DNA from 2 places in the Streptomyces sp. NPDC054834 genome. Region 2 is predicted to be linked to the other one. Evidence: riboswitches for the same ligand, from Rfam matches in the RefSeq annotation. Region 2 holds a riboswitch; the other holds the start of a gene.
The links. Region 2 has a riboswitch for S-adenosylmethionine ahead of ACWGJM_RS31725 (aminotransferase class V-fold PLP-dependent enzyme). Riboswitches for the same ligand answer to the same signal wherever they lie in the genome.
Positions count from the first base shown of each region.

Region 1: another riboswitch for S-adenosylmethionine. It lies ahead of ACWGJM_RS32285 (DUF3293 domain-containing protein); the one in region 2 lies ahead of ACWGJM_RS31725 (aminotransferase class V-fold PLP-dependent enzyme).

Region 1 covers NZ_JBSGZV010000030.1:77,929-81,638, forward strand. The annotation lists gene ACWGJM_RS32275 (nucleotide sugar dehydrogenase) at 1-1,177, opposite strand, end outside; gene ACWGJM_RS32280 (hypothetical protein) at 1,392-1,721, opposite strand; SAM riboswitch class IV at 2,172-2,287, shown strand; gene ACWGJM_RS32285 (DUF3293 domain-containing protein) at 2,332-2,814, shown strand; gene ACWGJM_RS32290 (hypothetical protein) at 3,236-3,710, shown strand, end outside.
Region 2 covers NZ_JBSGZV010000029.1:61,342-65,051, forward strand. The annotation lists gene trpD (anthranilate phosphoribosyltransferase) at 1-864, shown strand, start outside; gene ACWGJM_RS31715 (PRC-barrel domain-containing protein) at 966-1,322, shown strand; gene ACWGJM_RS31720 (hypothetical protein) at 1,351-1,524, shown strand; SAM riboswitch class IV at 1,602-1,718, shown strand; gene ACWGJM_RS31725 (aminotransferase class V-fold PLP-dependent enzyme) at 1,898-3,274, shown strand; gene ACWGJM_RS31730 (Lrp/AsnC family transcriptional regulator) at 3,271-3,552, opposite strand; gene ACWGJM_RS31735 (rhomboid family intramembrane serine protease) at 3,549-3,710, opposite strand, start outside.

The DNA of each region.
Region 1 (3,710 bases), on a different contig from region 2:
CGGGACGGGTGGCGATGGAATTCATGGCGGTGTCGATGAGTGGCGAGGAGATCCGTCGGGCTCGCAGCTGCCACAGGAGGTAGTGCGGGTCGCACGGGATGCAGTGACCACCTACGCCCGGGCCCGGGTAGAACGGCATGAAACCGTAGGGCTTGGTCGCGGCAGCGGCGATGATAGGCGCGGGATCGAGGTCGAGAGCGTGGCAGTTGTCCGCGAACTCGTTGGCCAGGGCGATGTTGACGGCGCGGAACGTGTTCTCCCACAGCTTGGTCATCTCGGCGTCCTCGGGCGACGGCAGGGCATGCACGGTCGGTGCGGTGCGGCGCAGTACCGCCGCCGCGAGCGAGGTCGAGTGGGTTCCGGCGCCGCCGACGACCCGGGGGGTCGTGTCCTGGGTGTGCCGGGCGTTGCCGGGGTCGATGCGTTCGGGAGAGAAGGCCACGAAGACCTCGCTGCCCACCTCCAGGCCCCGTTCGGTGAGCGGCTTGATCAGCAGGTCTCGCGTCGTGCCCACGTATGTGGTGGACGTGAGCATCAGCAGCTGGCCGGGAACGGCGTGGGCGACAGCGGTCGCGCAAGCCCCCGCCATGGCGGTCAGGTCCGGTACCAGGTGCCGGTCCACGGGCGTGGGCACGCAGATCATGACCGTGCGGGCTCGGGCGAGCTGGCCGGGATCCGAGGTGAGGGTGAAACGGGCGTCGTCCAGATGGCGACTGAGACGCTGGTGATCGATGGGCAGCAGGTCCACGTCGCGGCTGCGTATGGCCTCCAGACGCGCGTCGCTGACGTCAAGACCGATGACTTCGTTGCCCGCGGCGAGCAGGGCGAGCGCGGTGGGCAGTCCCACGTAGCCGAGCCCGACGACGGCGACAGGGGCCTTCGCATGCTCTTCCGGATCGGGCAGCCGGTCCGCTTCCCCGGCACTGGAACGGTGCACGGCCGAACGGTGCAGCACGGGCTCTTCTCCGACGGAATGAAGAAGGCGGTGCGCCGACCGCGGGCCCGACGAGTCCTCGTCGTACGTCATATCGGATGCCCCCAATTTCAAGCGGATGTCACCCACAGCCACGCGCGCGGGAAGCGGCGGGCGGCTGGGGTGAGTGATGGTCAAGTTAGTGGATTCGGAGACGAATGTGTGTGTCGCGTGGGGAGTTTGTGATGAACTCGTGAAGATCATTGATGCGGTCCCGGCATTGAAAGGGGCGCGGTGCGGGATGCGATGCGCACCTCAAGCATCGCCCTTCGGGACGTGGAGGTCGGCTGCCGTCCGTGTCTGCGGCGCATCGCGCCTCCGTCGAGACGCGCTGCCGGCTTCGTTGCGGCGGCGGTAGCTGCCGTTGCCCATGACCGCTGAGAAGATCCGTCGGGGTGTCGACGCGCCTCCCGGTGGCTCAGGCGTTGCGGGTGGAGGTGGCGCGGACTCCCGCGTAGACGGTCAGGAACAACTCCAAGCGGGCTGCCTCGGCGGGGGACACGTCGCCGGCGGTGAGGCGGGCGCGGGCCTCGCGGTGGATCCGTCGCAGATAGCCGCTGCGCTCCAGGTGTCGCCAGAGGAGGCGGAAGGTCTGCTGATGATCCTGGAGCGTGGTCTCGTAACTTCTTCGAGTGACGTGATCGGCTTGGTCCATCAGAGCCTCGAAGTTCTCATCGTCGCTGCGCCCGAGCATTGCAGCCAAGTGGCGGTAGTAGACGGTCAACTCCTGCTCACCGTTGTTGTCCAAGCGGTCCCTCCTCAGGTCCGGCGGTTGCCTTCGCTGCCCCAGTTCGTCCCAGTCGGACGAGCCGGCCTGGGGCGGTAGGCGGTAGGCGGCAGCCGCTGGCGAGCCCGTCCATTCGTTTTCGGCCGACGGCGAGGCTGCTGCGGAACCCAAGGTGAAGGAAGAATGCGAGGAGACGGACGTGACGCTCTGATAACCCGTGTTATCAGGGCGATGTGTTGAGCACCTCGGTCTCTGCTGGGCGACCCCGGACCGGAAGGGCGGGGCTACTTGAAGCCGTTGGGGCTGCCGGTCTCCCGCCTCTTCGGAGGAGTGTTCTCGGACTCTGTCGTACGCCCAGGCCACGGCTTGTCATGGAGCTCGCGATCGCGAGCAGGCCAGTGTTCCGGTTGAGGTGTGGCAATGCCTTCTCGTACTGGACTCGCAACCCGTTCTTGTGTCAACATCCGTTCCGGTCACGAAGCCGATCGCGCCCCTGGACGACCGTCGGCTGGCAACCTCGCCCACCGCGCAAGGTGCCTTCCAGGGAAGACCAGGCCTTCACGGTCCCGTGGGGGTAAGCGCGGATCTCCCTGCCCAGCGGGTAAGGGGGTCCCTCTGGGAGGGAGACCTCATGTCTGCTCACATGTCGATGGCCGAAACGCCGCAGTGGGCTCATTACCAGCAGGCCGTGGTGGACGTCGAGTTGCCCGAAGGCACGGTCCGAGTGGCACCGGCACCGCGAGCGGTCACGGTCGGCTCGTTTCCTGCCCCGCATGGGGAGAGCATCCACGTCGTCACGGCGCACAACCCTGGTGGCCGCCGCGCATCCCGGCTGGAGAACGACCGTGCCCACCTAGAACTGCTCGGGCAGCTGCGCCGACGGGGACTTCGTTGGTGGCCTGCTGTAGGCGGTGACGTGGAAGGTCGACACGCCGAGGAGAGCGCAGCGATTGTCGGCCTGAGCGACCAGGAAGCGTGCGCACTGGGTCGGCAGTTCGGCCAGGACGCGGTGTTCGCCTGGTCGGAAACGACATGGAGGCTGCTTTCCTGCTTCGAAGCCGAAGAAGCACCGACACGCGGCTGGCAGGCAACCAGGCGGTCCCAGCAGGACTGACCCCCAGCGCCGTCACCGACCGTTCGGGTGACACGGCCACCCTCTCTGACGCGAGAGCGGCCGCGCTGATTCCGGACAAAGCACGCCACGGGCGTCGTCCCCTTCGCTTAGGGCGGCGCCCGACCGGCCTCCTGAACGATTCTGCGGCCCCGGTTACCGTCGGACTGGGCCTCGCGTCTGCCTTCGACCGTCAACCTGGCTGGTCGCCCGCGGCTTGCGGACCGTATCGGAACCAGATCCGACCGCCTTGACGATCGTCGGCGGCAAGCACACGCCTCCACGGCATCGGCCGAGGGGCCACCACACAGACCTGAGGAGTGCCGCCGTGGCTCCGCCCTCGCGATGCCCGCACTGCGCCGCATCACTCGAGACCGAACTACCGCCGGGTGCAGGCGCCTCGCCTGAGCCCCGTCGCCATCCCGTGACCAGCCGGGTCTTGCACGTCGTCGTCCACGAGGTGCACCCCGAGCCGTCGCTGTACGCCTGCCCCGACTGCGGGGGCCGCTGGCCGCGTGGAAGGCCTGCCTCGGCCGACCCTCTGCGCAAGCGTGTCCTGCCCTATCTGCAGGTGCGGAAGAGGAACGCCGCCCCCATCCGTCCACCCCGCCAGACGACGCCCGACAAGGAGAAAGAGAACCCCGTGCCCCTCGAAGACACCGTCGCCTCCTCGTACGCCCGTGTCGAGCGCAACGGAAGCTCTAGTACCTACTCGATCGTGGTGATCTCGGAGCAGCCCGGCAACGCCGACACCCTTGAGGTGCTCAACGTGCCGCACCTGCCTCCCGCCACTGTTCCGGGCGACGCCCCAGAGATCGACGCCCTTGTCTGCGACGCCGCCGAGGAGGTGCTCCTGGACGCCTCCTATGAACTCACCTCGGACTGGCGAGCCGGAAATG
Region 2 (3,710 bases):
GAGATCACCGGTGTGGTCCGGGCGATGTACGAGCACGCCAATGTGATCGAGGTGTCGGGCCGCACGGTCGACATCGTGGGCACGGGCGGCGACGGCGCGAAGACGGTGAACATCTCCACGATGTCGGCGCTCGTGGTGGCCGGCACGGGCGCGAAGGTCGTCAAGCACGGCAACCGGGCGGCCTCCTCGGCGTCGGGCTCGTCGGACGTCCTGGAGAAGCTGGGCGTCAATCTGGACCTGACGCCACAGCGGGTGGCCGAGGTGGCGGAGGAGGCGGGCATCACCTTCTGCTTCGCGGTGAAGTTCCACCCGGCGCTGCGTCATGTGGCCGCCGCCCGCGGCCAGCTGGGCATTCGGACGGTCTTCAACGCCCTCGGGCCGCTGACCAACCCGGCGAAGGTGAAGGCCCAGGCGGTCGGCGTCGCGGACCCCCGTCTGGCGCCGATGATCGCGGGTGTCCTGGCCGAACGCGGCAACTCCTCCCTGGTCTTCCGCGGCGACGACGGCCTCGACGAGCTGACCACGACGTCCACGTCCCACGTCTGGGTCGTGCGCGACGGCAAGGTCGCCGAGGAGCGCTTCGACCCGCGCGACGTCGGCATCGAGCTGGTGCCGGTGGAGGCCCTGCGCGGCGGTGACCCGTCGTACAACGCCGAGGTCGCCCTGAAGCTCCTCGACGGGGAGACGGGCCCCGTACGGGACGCCGTCCTGCTGAACTCGGCGGCGGCCCTGGTGGCCCTGGACCCGACGGAGGAGCCGCTGGCCGAGCAGCTCCGCGCCGGGATGCGCAAGGCGGCCGAGTCGATCGACACCGGCTCGGCCAGACGGACCCTGGACCGCTGGGTGGCCGCGAGCAACGCGTGACCCGAGCGGCCGCGGGAGTACAGTGAAGACGTGGTAGCTCTCCCGCGGCCGCTCCGCTTCCCCCTGCGGTGTCCGGGAGGGCGGGCCGCGAGGAGCGAGGCATGATCCACTCAGCCGATATCCGCGAGTGGCGCAACCGCGACGTGATCGATCCCAGGGGCCGCAAGATCGGAGCCCTCGAAGCGGTCTACGTGGACACCACCGACGACACGCCCGCCATGGTCACCGTCCGCACCGGGGTGCCGACACGCCACCGGCTCGTCTTCGTCCCTCTCGACGAGGCGACCCTCGGACCCGGTTACGTGCGGGTGGCCCATCCCCGCGGGCAGGTGAAGAAGTCGCCGTCGATCGGCATGGACGACGTCCTGCCGGCCGAACGGGAACACGAGATCTTCGAACACTACGACAGGCCCTACGAGGCCGGTGCCGAACGCGGGCGCCGTCTCGCGCGCGGCTGACCGGCCCGGTCGGAGGATGTGGTCACCCATGGCGCTCTTCCTGTTCCTGATCATCGTGGCGCTCGTGCTGGGACTCATCGGCGTGGCGGCGAACGGGTTGTTCTACCTCCTGATCATCGGTGTGGTGGTCCTGGCCGTCGACCTGGTGCTGTTCGGCGTGCGCTGGTCCCGGCGCTCGCATCGGCACCACTTCGTCCGGTGACCCCGACGCGTGGGCGGCGTCCCGGGATCCGGACACGAGTTGCGGGCCGGTGATCGGCTCGCGTACGTTCCATTCCAGGTCATGAGTGACAGTCATTCGGCCCCGGCCGACTGTCCGGCAACCCTCCGTCCGTGGCGGGGTGCCCCGGGTGAAGACCAGGCCGCAGGCAGCGAGGTCTGCGGCAAGCGCGGACCCCTCGCAAACCAGGGGTCCTGGTCGTCGAGGGAGCCTTCCGTGAGCAAGCGAATGCGCTAGGGCCGCCGGCCCTAGGGGCGTCGAGCCCCGCCTCCGCACACCCCCTTCACCCTGTCGGCGCTCGAGCACCCGTTCGCTCGCGTCGGCGATTTCCGCCTGCTTTCACGGGAGTACACCCATGTCCGTCTCCACCCTTGCCGCCGACCAGTCCGTCTGCGCCCCGCTGCCCGTTCTGGGCCGGGACGTCACCGTGCCGCTCGTCACCGGCGGCGAGGTCACCTACGCCGCGCTCGACTACGCGGCCAGCGCCCCCGCGCTCCAGCGGGTCTGGGACGACGTGGCCGCGTACGCCCCGTACTACGGCAGCGTGCACCGGGGCGCCGGTTACCTCTCCCAGCTGTCCACCGACCTCTTCGAGAACGCCCGGAAGACCGTCGCCGAGTTCCTCGACTGCCGGGAGAACGACCAGGTGGTCTTCACCCGGTCCACCACGGACTCCCTCAACCTGCTCGCCCGCGCGCTCCCCGCCGACTGCCAGGTCTTCGTCTTCGAGACCGAGCACCACGCCTCGCTGCTGCCCTGGCAGGACGCGCGGGTCACCTACCTCAACGCCCCGCGCACCCCGCGGCAGGCCGTCGAGACGCTGGAGCGGGCCCTCGCCGACCGCACTGTGTCGATTGAAGGGGGGTACGGGCCGGCCCTGGTGTGCGTCACCGGCGCCTCGAACGTCACCGGCGAGCTGTGGCCGGTCCGCGAGCTGGCCGCCGCCGCCCACGCGCACGGCGCCCGGATCGTCCTGGACGCCGCCCAGCTGGCCCCGCACCACCCGGTGTCCGTCCGGGACCTCGACGTCGACTGGGTCGCCTTCTCCGGGCACAAGCTGTACGCCCCGTTCGGCTCCGGTGTGCTGGCCGGCCGCGCGGACTGGCTGCGCGCGGCCGAGCCGTACCTCGCGGGCGGCGGCGCCAGCCGCAAGGTCAGCCGGCGCACGGACGGGGGAGTGGACGTGGAGTGGCACGACAGCGCCGCCCGCCACGAGGCCGGCTCCCCGAACGTCATCGGCGCCTACTCCATCGCCTCGGCCTGCAAGGCGCTCACCGAGGCGGGCTTCGACACCCTGGTCGCCCGGGAGGAGTACCTGATCGGGAAGGTCCGCGCGGGCCTCGCCGAGGTCCCCGAGGTCCGGGTCCTCTCCCTCTTCGGCGACGACGCCCCGCGCGTCGGCGTCATCTCCTTCGTCGTCGAGGGCTGGAACAGCTCGCACTTCGCCGCCGCCCTCTCCGCCGAGTACGGCATCGGCGTCCGCGACGGCCTGTTCTGCGCCCACCCGCTCCTGCGCACCCTGCTCGGCAGCGACCCGCAGGCCCAGGGCGAGTGCGGCGCCCCCGAGGCCGCGCCCGGCGAGAAGTCCCTCAACGCCATCCGCGTCAGCTTCGGCGCGGGCACTCCGGACGAGCACGTGGAGCGGTTCGTGGGCGCGGTGCAGGAGCTCGTGCGGGCCGGCGCGAAGTGGAACTACCGCACCGAGAACGGCCGTTGCGTCCCTGCCGTCTAGTTGTCCAGCCCGATCGCGAAGGCCGCCTCGAGGTCGTGCTGGGAGTAGGTACGGAACGCCACGTGCGTGTCGGTGCCCTCCACGCCGGGGATCTTGCTGATCTTGCCGGGGATGACATCCGCCAGGTTCTCGTGCTGCCGTACCCGGACCATGGCGATCAGGTCGTAGGTGCCGGTGACGGAGAAGACCTCGCTGACGCTGTCCAGCGCGGCGATCTGCTCCGCGATCTCGGGGATCCTGTCCACGCTGGTCTTGATGAGCACGATCGCGGTGATCACGGCTGGTTCTCTCCCTCGGGGGCCGGAGCTGGGGCGGGCTCAACTTTAGGGCAGGCCCTGGTGGCCCGCCCGAACAGCACCCACGCGAAGACGAAGCCCAGCCCGAAGCCCACCAGGTGGGCCAGGTACGCCACGCCCGGGCCCTGGGCGGCCCGGCG